Regions from separate parts of the Glutamicibacter sp. GQ173 genome, predicted to be linked through region 2. Evidence: riboswitches for the same ligand, from Rfam matches in the RefSeq annotation. Region 2 holds a riboswitch; each other region holds the start of a gene.
What was found. A riboswitch is a leader RNA that binds a small molecule or an ion and turns the genes downstream of it on or off. The one in region 2 is predicted to bind thiamine pyrophosphate.
Positions count from the first base shown of each region.

Region 1: it holds a riboswitch for thiamine pyrophosphate, as region 2 does, so the genes downstream of both, thiM (hydroxyethylthiazole kinase) here and AC6CHO_RS03310 (ECF transporter S component) in region 2, are expected to answer to the same signal.
Region 3: it holds a riboswitch for thiamine pyrophosphate, as region 2 does, so the genes downstream of both, AC6CHO_RS08270 (3-oxoacyl-ACP reductase) here and AC6CHO_RS03310 (ECF transporter S component) in region 2, are expected to answer to the same signal.

Region 1 is NZ_JCAXDT010000003.1:4,454-8,752, reverse strand. It holds gene thiD (bifunctional hydroxymethylpyrimidine kinase/phosphomethylpyrimidine kinase) at 1-229, opposite strand, end outside; gene thiE (thiamine phosphate synthase) at 226-867, opposite strand; gene thiM (hydroxyethylthiazole kinase) at 860-1,654, opposite strand; TPP riboswitch at 1,644-1,738, opposite strand; gene AC6CHO_RS06010 (GntR family transcriptional regulator) at 1,776-2,141, opposite strand; gene AC6CHO_RS06005 (hypothetical protein) at 2,138-3,676, opposite strand; gene AC6CHO_RS06000 (aldehyde dehydrogenase family protein) at 3,766-4,299, shown strand, end outside.
Region 2 is NZ_JCAXDT010000001.1:698,706-703,004, reverse strand. It holds gene AC6CHO_RS03335 (Na+/H+ antiporter subunit D) at 1-556, shown strand, start outside; gene AC6CHO_RS03330 (Na+/H+ antiporter subunit E) at 568-1,200, shown strand; gene AC6CHO_RS03325 (MrpF/PhaF family protein) at 1,197-1,463, shown strand; gene mnhG (monovalent cation/H(+) antiporter subunit G) at 1,463-1,867, shown strand; gene AC6CHO_RS03315 (DUF4235 domain-containing protein) at 1,920-2,171, opposite strand; TPP riboswitch at 2,245-2,368, shown strand; gene AC6CHO_RS03310 (ECF transporter S component) at 2,432-3,052, shown strand; gene AC6CHO_RS03305 (ATP-binding cassette domain-containing protein) at 3,049-4,299, shown strand, end outside.
Region 3 is NZ_JCAXDT010000004.1:119,127-123,425, forward strand. It holds gene AC6CHO_RS08265 (HNH endonuclease family protein) at 1-695, opposite strand, end outside; TPP riboswitch at 1,113-1,206, shown strand; gene AC6CHO_RS08270 (3-oxoacyl-ACP reductase) at 1,293-2,093, shown strand; gene AC6CHO_RS08275 (NtaA/DmoA family FMN-dependent monooxygenase) at 2,090-3,418, shown strand; gene fepB (Fe2+-enterobactin ABC transporter substrate-binding protein) at 3,415-4,299, opposite strand, start outside.

The DNA of each region.
Region 1 (4,299 bases), on a different contig from region 2:
CAATTTTGATGGCATCGATCTGGACGTCGGCGCTGATCGCATTGAGCTGAGCGAGCACGAACTGGCCATCAATGGCCCGTACCGCGCTGACACCTAGCGTGTTCTGCGCTGTCAGCGCCGTGATCACGCACATGCCGTAGCCGCCGTTGGCGGCAATGGCCTTCAGGTCAGCTTGGATTCCTGCGCCACCGGAGGGGTCGGAGCCGGCGATGGAGAGAATGTTTTTCACTGCGCTGCCGCCCACGCTGCCACAAGCTGGCCGCTGGCAGCTTGCGGGTCGTCGGCATTGCAGATAGCACGGACCACGGCCAAACCGGCTCCGCCGCCAGCGCGGATGGCGCTGGCATCCTGCGCGGTGATCGCCCCGATGGCTACGCAGGGCAGGGAGGTCAGCGAGGCGGCGCGGGCAAAACCGTCCAGCCCAATCGGGGTTGGATGATCCTTTTTGGTTGGAGTGGCACGCACTGCGCCGACACCCAAGTAGTCGATCGCCTCAGCATCGAGGTTGGCCTGCGCCAGCTGGTCATCGGTGGAAGCGCTCAAGCCGATGATGCCTTCGCCCATGATCTGGCGTGCCAGGCTCACCGGGATGTCCTTCTGGCCGATATGGATTCCACTGACCGCTGCCCCGGCCGCACGGGCCGCCAAGAACACGTCGATCCGGTCATTGATCAGCAGTTTCGCCTTGCCGTCGGTCAGGCGGGCCGCGGCGCAGGCCAGTTCGAAGAATTCGCGCGCGGTCTCATCTTTGGCCCGCAGCTGGATCCACTCGATGCCGCCGGCCACCGCCCCTTCAATGACTTCCAGGGTGGTGCGTGGCGTGCAGCTGGCGGTGTTGGCTACTAGGTATGCGCCGATATTATCCATGGTTCAATTCCTCGTACTTCAAATTCTGTAGTTCTTCAGGTTCCGTGGCGGCCAGGGCATCAAGGAAGGCCACGGAAAAACTCCCCGGACCGTTGCTTGCCGCCAGCGCCTTTTCTGCGGCGAGGCCATAGAATCCGTGGGCAGCGATGGCCGCGTCAAAGGGGTCCTCGTGCACCGCGAGCATGCCCGCGTTGAAGGCGCCCAGCGCGCATCCTCCACCAGTGATTCTGGTCAACCCGATCCCGTTGGTATGCACCAGCACGGTGCGCTTCGCGTCGATGATCGCGTCCGCTTCACCGGAGATGGCAACAACGCACCCGTGTTCCTTGGCCAATTCGCGTCCGGCATCCAGGGCTGCCTGCACGGTATCTGCTGCATCAACACCTCGGCCGCTGGAATCCTTGCCCGCCAAGGCCAGGATTTCCGAGGCATTGCCGCGGATCAGGGCCGGACGCTGATGCACAATGCGTCGTGCGAAGTCGGTGCGCACCGAAAGAGCGCCCACGGCCACTGGATCCAATACCCAGGGGGTGCCAGCCGCGCTCGCCGAGAGGACCGCTTCCTCCATGGCAACCATTTGCTCGGTGCTTGGAGTGCCCAGATTCACCAGTACCGCGGAAGCCAAGGCGGCAAACCCTCCGGCCTCGCCGGGCAGGTTGGTCATCGCCGGCGAGGCGCCGGAGGCAAGAAGGACATTGGCGGTGAAGTTGGTGACGACAGTATTCGTCAGGCAAAAAACCAAGGGGGAGCGTTGCCGGTATTTTTGGGCAACGGTAGGCAGAGTCATGCGACATCCCTCCGCTAGCGTGAACTAGATCAGGTTCGACGGGTTTCATCTCAGTCGGCGTCTCCGACACCCCGTGTCACTGATTTAGAGAGTACGCAGAAGGGATGCACAGAACAAATCCTCAAGGTTTGCGTCGTGCCACCAACGCCTTGAGGGTTGCGGCGTCAACATGCTGCGCCGCCGCCAGTTTCCACAGCTGGTCCACCGCGGCCACCAGATCTCCGTGGGTATCAACAGATCCGGGACGTTCGCTCACTACGGTGCCGGCGCGGCGCCTCGAAGAAATCAGCCCTTCGGCTTCCAGCTCCTTATAGGCGCGAGCCACCGTTCCGGCTGCAACCCCCAAGTCCGTGGCCAGTGCGCGAACAGTCGGTAGTCTGGTGCCCGGCGACAACTCGCCAAGGTTGACGAGTGCGGCAATCTGCGAGCGGATCTGCTCATAGGGTGCGGTGGCTGCCTCAAGGTCCACACTGATCTGTGTGCTCATGCGGACGTACTTGTGGAAATGCGAGCTTCCGGACGCTTGACCACTAATAAGGATGGAATGCAGAAGAGCCCGACGCCTATGGCAATCACCGCTGGCTCATCGGATGACGCGAGACCGGGCAAGAGGAGAAATGCACTGCAGAGCACTCGCAGTGCGCGGAACTCCAGGATTTGCCGGTACCAGATCTCCTGGGCGGCTGTGAGATCCCACGGTACCGAGCAGTGGCGGATCCACCAGCGGTATCCGGCTGCAAAAACTAGCAGCCCAGCGATTATTCCTGTGGTGATCCATGGGGGAACTATCAATTCCGTCCCTGGGGACAATGTCTGCGGGGCGTAAAGCATGACGCTGCCACTGATGATGAACAGCGCTGCTGCGGTGTACACCCAAACTGGGAGGTTTCGGGTTTTGGGCTCACGCGATGACCCCAGCTTGGCTCGCTGGTGCGCGTAGAGCGCGAAGCCCGCTGAGATGGCCAGGTAGAGGACGACTGCTGCCGCACCCCAAAGGAGCATGAACTCGTAGCTTTCGGACTTGGCCCTTGCGGCGCCACGTGCTAGTGATGCCTGGTCGAAAAGGTAGCCGCCAGCAATCCCGATAATGTAGGCGGCGGCGATCACCACTGTGTTGGCGATAAAGGACACCGCCAGGGTGTGATCGCGCATCCGGGTAAAAGCGGTGGTATTGCTATTCCTTCCCGCCATTGGTGCCGCAAACTTCGGGGCCCAGATGAATAATATGAAGCCAAGCGCCACGAAGGCAAAAGTGGGAACCGTATTCCACCCGTCGCCCAGGACTGGCTTCGCGTAGGTGATTGCTGCACCGATAATGCCTAAAAGTGAGAAGCCGCAATTTCGCAGCAACCTATTGAGCCACACCGAGCGTAATTCCTGGTTGTGGGTTGCGGAAATCCCGGCCAGGGGCTTGCGCTTGAGAATGATGAGAGTGATTGCCGCCGTTGCGAGCAGTACTGCGAGGATGCAAATCGCAAACATCGGTGCAACTTCAGTGCCTGAACGCCACCTGGAAAGGCCATCCCAATCGGCACCAGGGATGTCTGCATAATCCCCTGTGTCCGAACCTTCACTGTCACCTTTTGAAACAGTGGCTGCGACCTGGGACATCGGCCACAGCATGCAGAAGGCGAAGATCGCCAGCGCGCCAACAAAAGCCCCTAATTTACGCGGAAAAGGCGTGGCCAGGCTGCGCGGTTCCAATGATGCAACGCGAACCGCCTGCAGTTCTTTCGGCCAGGTAAACAGGCCGATGATGTAAACCAAAGCCAGCCAGCCAGCACCACTGAGCACGATGAGCACCCGGACGAGCATCGGCTGCGATTCTCCGGGAGCGGACCAGACTTGGGAGAGGTCCGAAGAGGTCGAGGTGAAGAATGCAATTAGCGCGCACCAGAACGAATGTGATTGCGCCCGCTGTATCGCAGCCGTGGCCCTGCGATGCGCCACGGAACGCAGCCAAAGATAGGTAGCAAAGGCAACCAAGGCTATTGTCAGGGCGCTCGCCGAAATTTGCTCCATGCAATTTAATGTATCAAACGGTTGATACATAATGAATCCTTCGGCGCATTAATCGAGGGAATTTCCGTTCGGTGACGTACGCTCAAATCATGGGTCTGTTTACTTCCACTCCGTTGCCCGAGCCGGTCGGCGATTCCGCTCCTCCGGTGGACGAGCATCCTTCACGAATTGCCACGGTTCTGAACCATTTGCGCCGTTCTGCTGACACCCGAATCACCCACCCGCGCCGCTTCCGGATCCAGCAATTGCGCGCGCTGGAGAAGATGCTCGACGAGCATCTTGACGACTTTGTGCAGGCACTGAATGACGACCTCGGAAAGAGCCCCACCGAAGCCAAATTTGCCGAGGTCGACGTGGTGCGCGCAGAAATCGATTTTGCGCTGAGGCATCTGGCCGAATGGATGGACAGCACCGGCGTTAAGGTGCCGCTGGCGCTCCAGCCGGCCATCGCGAAGATCGAGCCGCGACCCCTGGGCGTGGTCTTGATTATTGGCGCATGGAACTACCCGCTGCAGCTGGTGCTTGCGCCGCTGGTCGCCGCCATTGCCGCCGGCAACGCCGCGGTACTCAAGCCCTCGGAACTCGCCCCGGCCACCTCGGGGGCCCTGGCCAAGTTCCTCCCG
Region 2 (4,299 bases):
GATAGAACGCCGTGCAGGAAGCTCGAATGTCACCAAGCTGGGCTCGTTGGCCAAGCTTTCCCCGGCCCTGTCCCTGCTCTTCTTCATTCCGGCGATCAATCTCGGCGGCATTCCTCCATTCTCCGGTTTCCTGGGCAAGTTCGGGCTGCTCCATGCAGCCGTGCAGGATGCTGACCCGTTGACCTGGGTGGTGGTGGGCGCCGGCCTGCTGACCAGCCTGTTGACGTTGCTGGCGATCATTCGTGTCTGGGCCCGCATCTTCTGGCGTCGCGCCGCCGATGCCGAGGTGCCGAACCAGGAACTGGTGGATGAAGCAGCCCAGGTGGCGGCCGAAACCGCCGCTGGTGGCGCGCAGAACCCCGGCCTGGGCCTGAAGCTGGCCCGGGAATTGGAAGCTGCGTCCCTGCCCTGGGGCATGCGCTATGCCACCGGGTCGCTGGTGGTAGCTGGTATTGCCCTGACTATTTTTGCCGGGCCGATTTTTGAATTCTGTGAACGGGTCGCCGCGGAGCTCATTGCCCGCGACGCATACATCAACGCGATCTTGCCATTCTGATTGGAGGGATGATGCCGACTAAAAACTTGAAACCCCGTGACCAGCGTATTGATGATGCGCTGGATACCTCAGGCGTGCGCCACCGGGCGACACTCAAGCAGGAATGGCCGCTGCTGGCCCTGCTGATTTTTGTGTGGTGCGCACTATGGCAGGATTTCTCGCCAGCGAACCTGATTTTCGGTGTGATTATCGCGCTGGTCATCGTCACGCTCTTCCCGTTGCCTCCGGTGGTGCTTTCGGGACGAATGAACGTTTGGTACTGCCTGCAGCTATTCATCTGGTTTGTCGGCCAGGTGTTTGTGGCCAGCTTCGAAGTGGCCCGCCTGGCCATCTTCCGGGGAAAGAAAACCAGCAGCGGCGTCATCGCGGTTCCCTTGCGCACCGACTCGGATCTGATCGTGACAACGGTTGGCCATGTGCTGACCCTGATCCCGGGATCTTTCGTCATTGACGTGGACCGCAGTTCGTCAACGCTGTACTTGCACTACATCAATATCGAATCAAGGCAGGATATGGACCGTGCCCGTGAAGCCGTGCGCGACATTGAACGCCGGATGATCATGGCCATCGGCAGCCGGGATGAGTTCGATGCGATCAAGCACGAATGCGGACCGAACCTGATGCGAATGAAGGGCAAAAAATGATGGAAATCGTGATGTGGATTTGCGGCATCATGCTGGGCCTGGCCACGGTTGCCTGTGTTATCCGCGTAGCCAAGGGCCCATCGATTCTCGACCGCGTTCTCGCATTGGACGTGATGCTGCTGATCATCTCTGTGGCGCTGTGCCTGGAGATGGTCTACAACCGGCACACCGACTACCTGCTCTTCGTCATTGCCGCTTGCACGTTGGGCTTCATCGGCTCGGTCACCGTCTCGCGCTACGTTTCTGACCAGAGGAATGCCTGATGGAGATGTTCGTGGATATTCTTGTGGCGGTACTGCTGATTGCCGGTTGCCTCATGTCACTGATTGCCGGTATCGGCCTGCTGACCTTTCCCGACATGCTCACCCGCATGCACGCGGCAACCAAGCCCCAGGTCCTCGGGTTCTTGCTGATCTTTACCGGGCTGGCGATTCATCTGCGCAGCTGGGCTGTGGTTCCCGTGCTCTTCTTGGCATGGGGGATGCAGTTGTTGACCGCACCGGTCTCGGCTCATATGATCGGGCGCTCCGGCTACCGGACCAAGCACGCTGCCAAGGACTCGCTCTATGCCGATGAGCTCAAGCAGATTGTGGACAAGACCAGCAGCGCCCCGCCCACCGGAACCTTCGATGCAACCTCGGGTGCAACCGGAAAATCTGAAGACTAGGACAACACAGCACGGGCATCCCGCCGACGGCGGGATGCCCGTGCTGTGTGCGCTACTTGCTAAAGCGTGCGACTACCTTGTTGCTACCGCGGTCTGCCAGCACCTGAATGGTGGCTGCCACGATGGCCGAGAAGATCGCAAATCCGAGAGCCTGGCGCAGCGAAGCCTCGGCGGCTTCTTCACTGCCCTTGCGGGGTGCCTTGTTTCCGGTGAAACCCTTCCACAGCTGGTCAACCAGCTTGCTGCCGACAAAACCGGCGCCAATGGAAATACCCGTGGTGGCAAGTTTCTGCACTGTATTCATTTTGCCCTCGCTTCAACGTCGTGACTTATCGTTCCTCTGCCCAGCATACCTGCGGTATGGTAAGTGGGCAGTAATTTTCCGACAGGGGAGCGTCAGACTTCGAAACTGGAGTCGCAAGACGCTGAGAGTGCGATAGATCGCAGACCCTCGAACCTGCTCCGGCTAGTACCGGCGAAGGAAGTCGAGCATCTCGGATGCGGATCGGGCCCATTGTGCCCTGAATCCGTACATCTCCCCTCCTTGATATAGGAGGACCACCAATGAATCAATCAGCAGCAAATCAGCGTTCTGGATGGCGCGTCGTAGACATCGTCACCGCATCGGTCATCGCCGTCGCCTCGGGCGTCATCTTCTGGGCCTGGGGCGCAGGCTATGGGCTGTTCTCGCTGGCCTTTGCGGCTTTCCCGCCGGCGGCAGCACTGCTCACCGGCGTTTGGCTCTTCCCAGCAGTGCTTGGCGCGCTGATTATCCGCAAGCCCGGCGCGGCCCTGTATTGCGAGCTGCTGGCAGCGGTGGTCGAAGCGCTGCTCGGTTCGCATTATGGCCTGACCGTGCTGCTGTCTGGCCTTGTCCAGGGTCTGGGTGCTGAACTGGTCTTTGCCGCGTTCCGCTACCGCAAGTGGAATTTGGGCGTGGCATTGCTTGCCGGGCTCTTCTCTGGACTTTTCGCAGGTATTTCCGAGGCCTACATCATGGCCTACTACGTTGAATACACCCCGGCGCTGAAGTTGTTCCACGTGATCGCTACCGGTGTCTCCGGGCTGATTGTTGCAGGGCTGCTGTCTTGGCTGGCAACCCGCGGCCTGGCCAAGACCGGCGCGTTGAGCGCTTTGGCCAGCCGCCGCGCCCACCTTGAATCCGGAAAACTGGCCGCAAAATGAGTTCGGTGGCTAACACCGGTGCCACGGCACAAACTCGGCGAGGCATCGAGATCATTGCCCGGGGTTTTTGCTGGCAGCACCCGGAACGCTCACAACCTGCCATCTCGGCATTTGACGTGCAGATCAACTCCGGCGAAAAGGTGCTGCTGATAGGCCCGTCCGGGGCAGGCAAGTCAACCTTGCTCCATGCCCTGGCCGGACTGCTGGAAGCCGATGGGGCCGAGCAGATCGCCGGTCAATTGCTCATCGACGGGTCAGACGCATTCGCCCGGGAACACCCGGTGGGGCTGATGCAGCAGGACCCGGAGACCCAGGTGGTGCAAAGCCGGGTCGCCGACGATGTGGCCTTTGGCGCCGAAAACCTGGCAGTGGATCCGGCCATCATCCGCCAGAGAATTCCCGAGGCCCTGGACGCGGTGGGGCTGGGCATGCTGCCCATGGACCACCGCACCCAGGACCTGTCCGGCGGACAAAAGCAGCGCTTGGCCTTGGCCGGAATCCTGGCCATGCAGCCTGGGCTGATGCTGCTCGATGAACCCACAGCCAACGTCGACCCGGAAGGCATCGGGCCATTGCGCGATGCGGCGCTCAACGCCGCCCAGCTCAGTGGCGCCACGCTGATCGTGGTAGAACATCGGCTGGATGCGTGGGCAGAACATATGGATCGCGTCATCGTCCTTGAACCAGGCGGCGGCATCGCCCACGACTTGGACCCGCAACGGCTCATTGACGATGAAGACCTGCGTGCAGAGCTTTCGGAAGCCGGAGTGTGGGTGCCAGGTTATTCGCCACAGGTCCAACCGGCGAGCCCCCGGCCCGGGGCGCTGCTTCTGGAAGCCGCCGAACTGGTCAGCGCCCGCAGCGGGCAAGCGCCCCGGACCCAAGCGGTGAATCTGGCCGTGAGCGCTGGAACGGCGACGGTTATCCGCGGCGAGAATGGCGCTGGGAAATCCACCTTGGCGCTGACCTTGGGCGGTTTGCTGGAACCGGCACAAGGAGACCTGCAGGCATCCGACGCGCTGGCCAATGGCTTGGGGAAATCACCGTTCAGCTGGCGGGCAGGAACCCTGATCGGCCGGATAGGCTCGGTGTTCCAGGAACCCGAACATCAATTTGTCACCCAGAGCGTGCGCGAAGAATTGGCTTTTGCGCCACTGCGGGCCAAGGCAAGCAGCGGCCACGAGTTGAAGTACGAACCGCAGCAGGTTGATGCCCTGGTCGAGTCGCTGTTGCAGCGTTTGGGCTTG
Region 3 (4,299 bases), on a different contig from region 2:
TTCAGGATGCGTTCGATGGCATCGTGTTCGCCCTTGGTCATCCAAGCCCCATATTTCGCTTTGACCTGAGTCTGGCGTGAGACGTATTCGCAGCGGAAACTCTTGTTGGGAGGAAGCCATGTTGCGGCATCCTTGTCGCCTTTAGCCGCGTTAGTCGGCCCGTCCGAGGCCATGAGGTTTAGCGGGTCATTGGCGAATTCGAAACGAGCTTCCTGGTCCCAGCGCTGGGCGCCCTTTTGCCAGGCATCTGACAGCGCGACAACGTGGTCGATCTGAACTGCGGTGCTGGTTTTCTGGCCCCGAACAAAATTGATGGTGGTGTTGGTATACGGGTCGTGGAAAGTTCCGCTGAGCACTACGCAAGGCTTCGACGCTGATTTGTATTTCACGTGTTCCAAGTCGCGAGCCAGGATGTCATTGCGGGCATCGCAACCGTTGCGGTCCGGATCCTTCCAACCCTTGCTGAACTTTTCCCGTTCATAGCCAGTCTTGGGGGCACGGCCCTTGACGTCGATATCCGCGAGCAACTCAAGCGAGTCAGCATAGCTGGCGCGTTGCTCCGCGCTGTTGTGGGTAGTGTCAGCCTGCGCGTCGGGAACTCGATACTGCTCGATGGAATCAAGAGTTGAGCATCCAGTGAGGGCAAGGGATGAAGCGATGAGTGCAAATGAGATTGCGCGGCGCAGCAGCTGCATGCAGAAGTACGACTCCTAGGAAAGCGACAGTTGGCAAGGGGGACAGGCCCTTAGGAAACTATATGAAGCGGGGTGGACCATTTAGCTGCGTCCATGCCGTGTTTTAGTGTGAGATCGGTGTGAACCAGTTCTGGCGATCATGTCGAGACCTGATGGCTATCGAGTTTCTGTTCCTCGATATGCATTGGTCAACTCAGTTTCCGACCTCAAGGCCGATTTATCTGTATCTTGTCGGGAAAGCAGCGAAGTGGTGGCATGGGTTTCCTTGCGTTGTGCAAGTCTAGCTGCCGAATGGAGCCGGGAAATCACGGTTCTAGATGGCGCTCAACCCCGGGTTGTCCAAGAACCGAGTGCTGATACGCGCGGGATTCATGAAGTAATGTTCTACAGCTAAGCCGTGCGTGTGCTACTAATGGGAGCAGTGACACGGGGTGCCGCAGGGCGGCTGAGAGAACACCCGTTGAACCTGATCCAGTTAGTACTGGCGAAGGGAATGTCCTGGATTCTGCGTATGTGTGCACCCGAAGTGCTTGAACCGTCCGCGTCTTTGGTCAAAAATCCATTCGCCAACAGACGCCGTCAAGGAGTTCAAACAAGATGAGCACGGACACCCAATCACCAGCAACCCCCATTGCCCTTCCATTTGAAGAGCAGGTCATTCTTGTCACCGGCGGAGCCCGAGGGCTCGGTGCCGCCATCAGCAAGGCCTTCCTCGCAGCTGGCGCGAAAGTCGTCATCAATTACAACTCTTCGGAACAAGCAGCCAATGATCTCGTCGCGCTCTACCCGAATGATGCAGTAGCCATTCAGGCTGATGTTCGCAACGAATCTGCGCTCAAGTCGATGGTGGCTGAAGCCGAAGATCATTTTGGACAGCCGGTGACTACTCTGGTGAACAATGCCTTGGTGGATTTCTCCTTTAACGGCGACGCCCGCTCCACCGCCGAAGCGATTTCCGCCGCAGAGCTCAGTGCCCAGTTCGCCGGATCGGTGCTGGCTCCCGTAGCTGCCATCCAGGCTGTACTGCCGGGAATGCGGCAAACAGGATTTGGCCGCATCATCAATATCGGCACCAACCTATTCCAGCACCCGGTGGTTCCGTACCACGACTACACAGCCACTAAAGCTGCGCTGCTGTCCCTGACCCGTACCTTCGCTGATGATCTTGGGCCAGAAGGAATCAACGTCAACATGGTTTCTGGCGGGCTCCTGCGCACCACCGACGCCTCGGCTGCGACCCCCGAGGCAGTATTCGACCTGATCGCCTCGGGAACGCCATTGCGTCGAGTCACCACGCCAGCGGAACTGGCCGATACCGTCCTGTTCTTCGCGTCCCCGCTCTCTCGTGGGGTTACAGGTCAGAACCTTATCGTGGATGGCGGGCTGGTGAAGGGATGAGCCAGAAGAAACAGGTACATCTGAATCTGTTCCTCTATGGAACCGGGCATCACCAAGCGGCCTGGCGTGCCGAGGACTCGGCGGCCGAAGAGCTTCCCGATACCCAGTACTACATCAAGCTGGCCCAGCTGGCTGAGAAGGGGCTGTTGGACGCGGTGTTCTTCGCCGATGGCCAAGCGGTGTCAGCCTCAGCTGCGCAGGCCGGTCCCACCTGGTTCTTTGAGCCGGTGACGCTGTTATCGGCGATCAGCCAATGCACCACGAATATCGGACTGGTCTGCACCATCTCGGCCAGATTCTACTCTCCCTTCCATGCGGCACGCATGCTGGGCAGCTTGCAGCATTTGTCCAACGGGCGGGCCGGCATCAACGTGGTGACGAGCATGTGGGATACCGAAGCGCAGAACCATTCGCTCACCGAGCTGCCTGCGCACGCGCAGCGATATGGCAGAGCCACAGAATTCATTGACGTCTTGCGCAAGTTGTGGGGATCATATCCGCATCAAGCAGTCCAAATTAACCGTGGCGGAAATTTCACCGATACGCAGTTGCTTCAAGAAATCAATCACGAAGGCGAGCACTTCTCGGTGCGAGGTCCCTTGAATATGCCCAACTCAGTTCATGGCGAGCCTGTCATGTTCCAAGCAGGCTCCTCGCCAGCTGGCCGTGAACTGGCAGCAGCACACGCTGAAGCGATCTACTCGGTAGCAGCCGATCACCAGATGGCATCCGAATTCGCCCAAGACCTTTCCGAACGCACCAGAGCTTCGCGTGGCTCGGACAAGAGGGCGCTGATCATGCCCGGGCTGGTGACCTATGTGGGGCGCACAGCAGAAGAAGCCAAAGCCAAGCAGCGTGCACTGAACGAATTGCTGCCAACGGGGGACGCTCTGCGCCAGCTGGGAGTATTCCTGCAGCAGGACACCAGCCGCTGGCCTTTGGATGGATCCGTACCGGATCTGCCGCCACTGGATGAATTCACTGGCCCGGCTGGCCGATACACCACGATTCTGCGGCTCATCGAGCTGCACCAGCCCACGGTTCGTGAACTGCTCGGCTTGCTGGCTGCTGGCGGGGGCCACTGCACCATGGTGGGAACGCCGGAAATGATTGCAGATGAGATTGAACTCTGGATCGATAGCGGGGCCGCAGATGGCTTCAACCTGATGCCGCCGTCCCTGCCAGGATCTCTGGAGGACTTCATTGAGCTAGTGATTCCGGAATTGCAGCGCCGTGGCAGATTCCGTACCCGCTACGAGTCGGCTACCTTGCGTGGAAATCTTGGTTTGGCTGTTCCGGAAGCTGTGGCCTTGGCGCGCGGCTAGTTGTGTGGTTGCGCTTCGGGAGCCAAGCCTGGGAAATCATTCTCAAAGTAATCCAGGATTTTCTGTGTTGAGAAGAAATCCAGGAGGAATGACTCCTGAAGCGCAAAGACGTTGCCTCCGCGAACGGAAGGCAATTGTGCAAGGGACGCATCGGAAGAGAACTGCTCGGTGGCCTCTGGATCCGAGGAGAGCAGGAAGGTCGTGTCGCCCGGCAAGGACTTGGCCAGTCCTTCGTAGCTGGTGAACGAGAAGTCTTCCCGTTCTTGCATGGAAGTATCAAACTCTGCTGGAGGATCCAGCACGGTGAACCCCAGGGACTCGAACAGCTGTGCATGCGGACCGGTGCTCTGGGCTATGGGGGAGATGTTTCCCTGGTGGTAGGAAAGAATCGATGCCGTGGTGCCGGCGGGGATCGACAGGGACTGTTTCAAGCTGGCAACACGTTGGCTGATGATGCTGTTGTTGCGAGCCGCTGCTTCCTCCGTGCCGGTAGCCTTGGCTAGATCCGCGCTGAGCGCGGTCCATTTCTTTTCGGTGTAATCGACGAGGAGAGTTGGGGCGATTTCCCGCAACTGGTCGAGATGCTCCAATTCGGAATCCGCGCCTGAGGCGGAGACCAATATCAAATCAGGCTTGCGATCCCGAATAGCTTCGAGATCAAAATTCCCGATTTCATAGAGTGCATCTACCGAGCGTTTTGAGGCCACTTGGCCCCACTGGTTCAAGAATCCATGCTTGTCTGTTGCCGGGTTCTGTGGTGCGACGGACGTGGCAACGACCGGGGCGTCGAGGGACAATAGAGTTCCGGTCACTGATACGGAGGTTGAGACGATGCGCTCGGGCTTGGACGGAATCTTGATGAGGTCTCCGGTCTCGTTGGT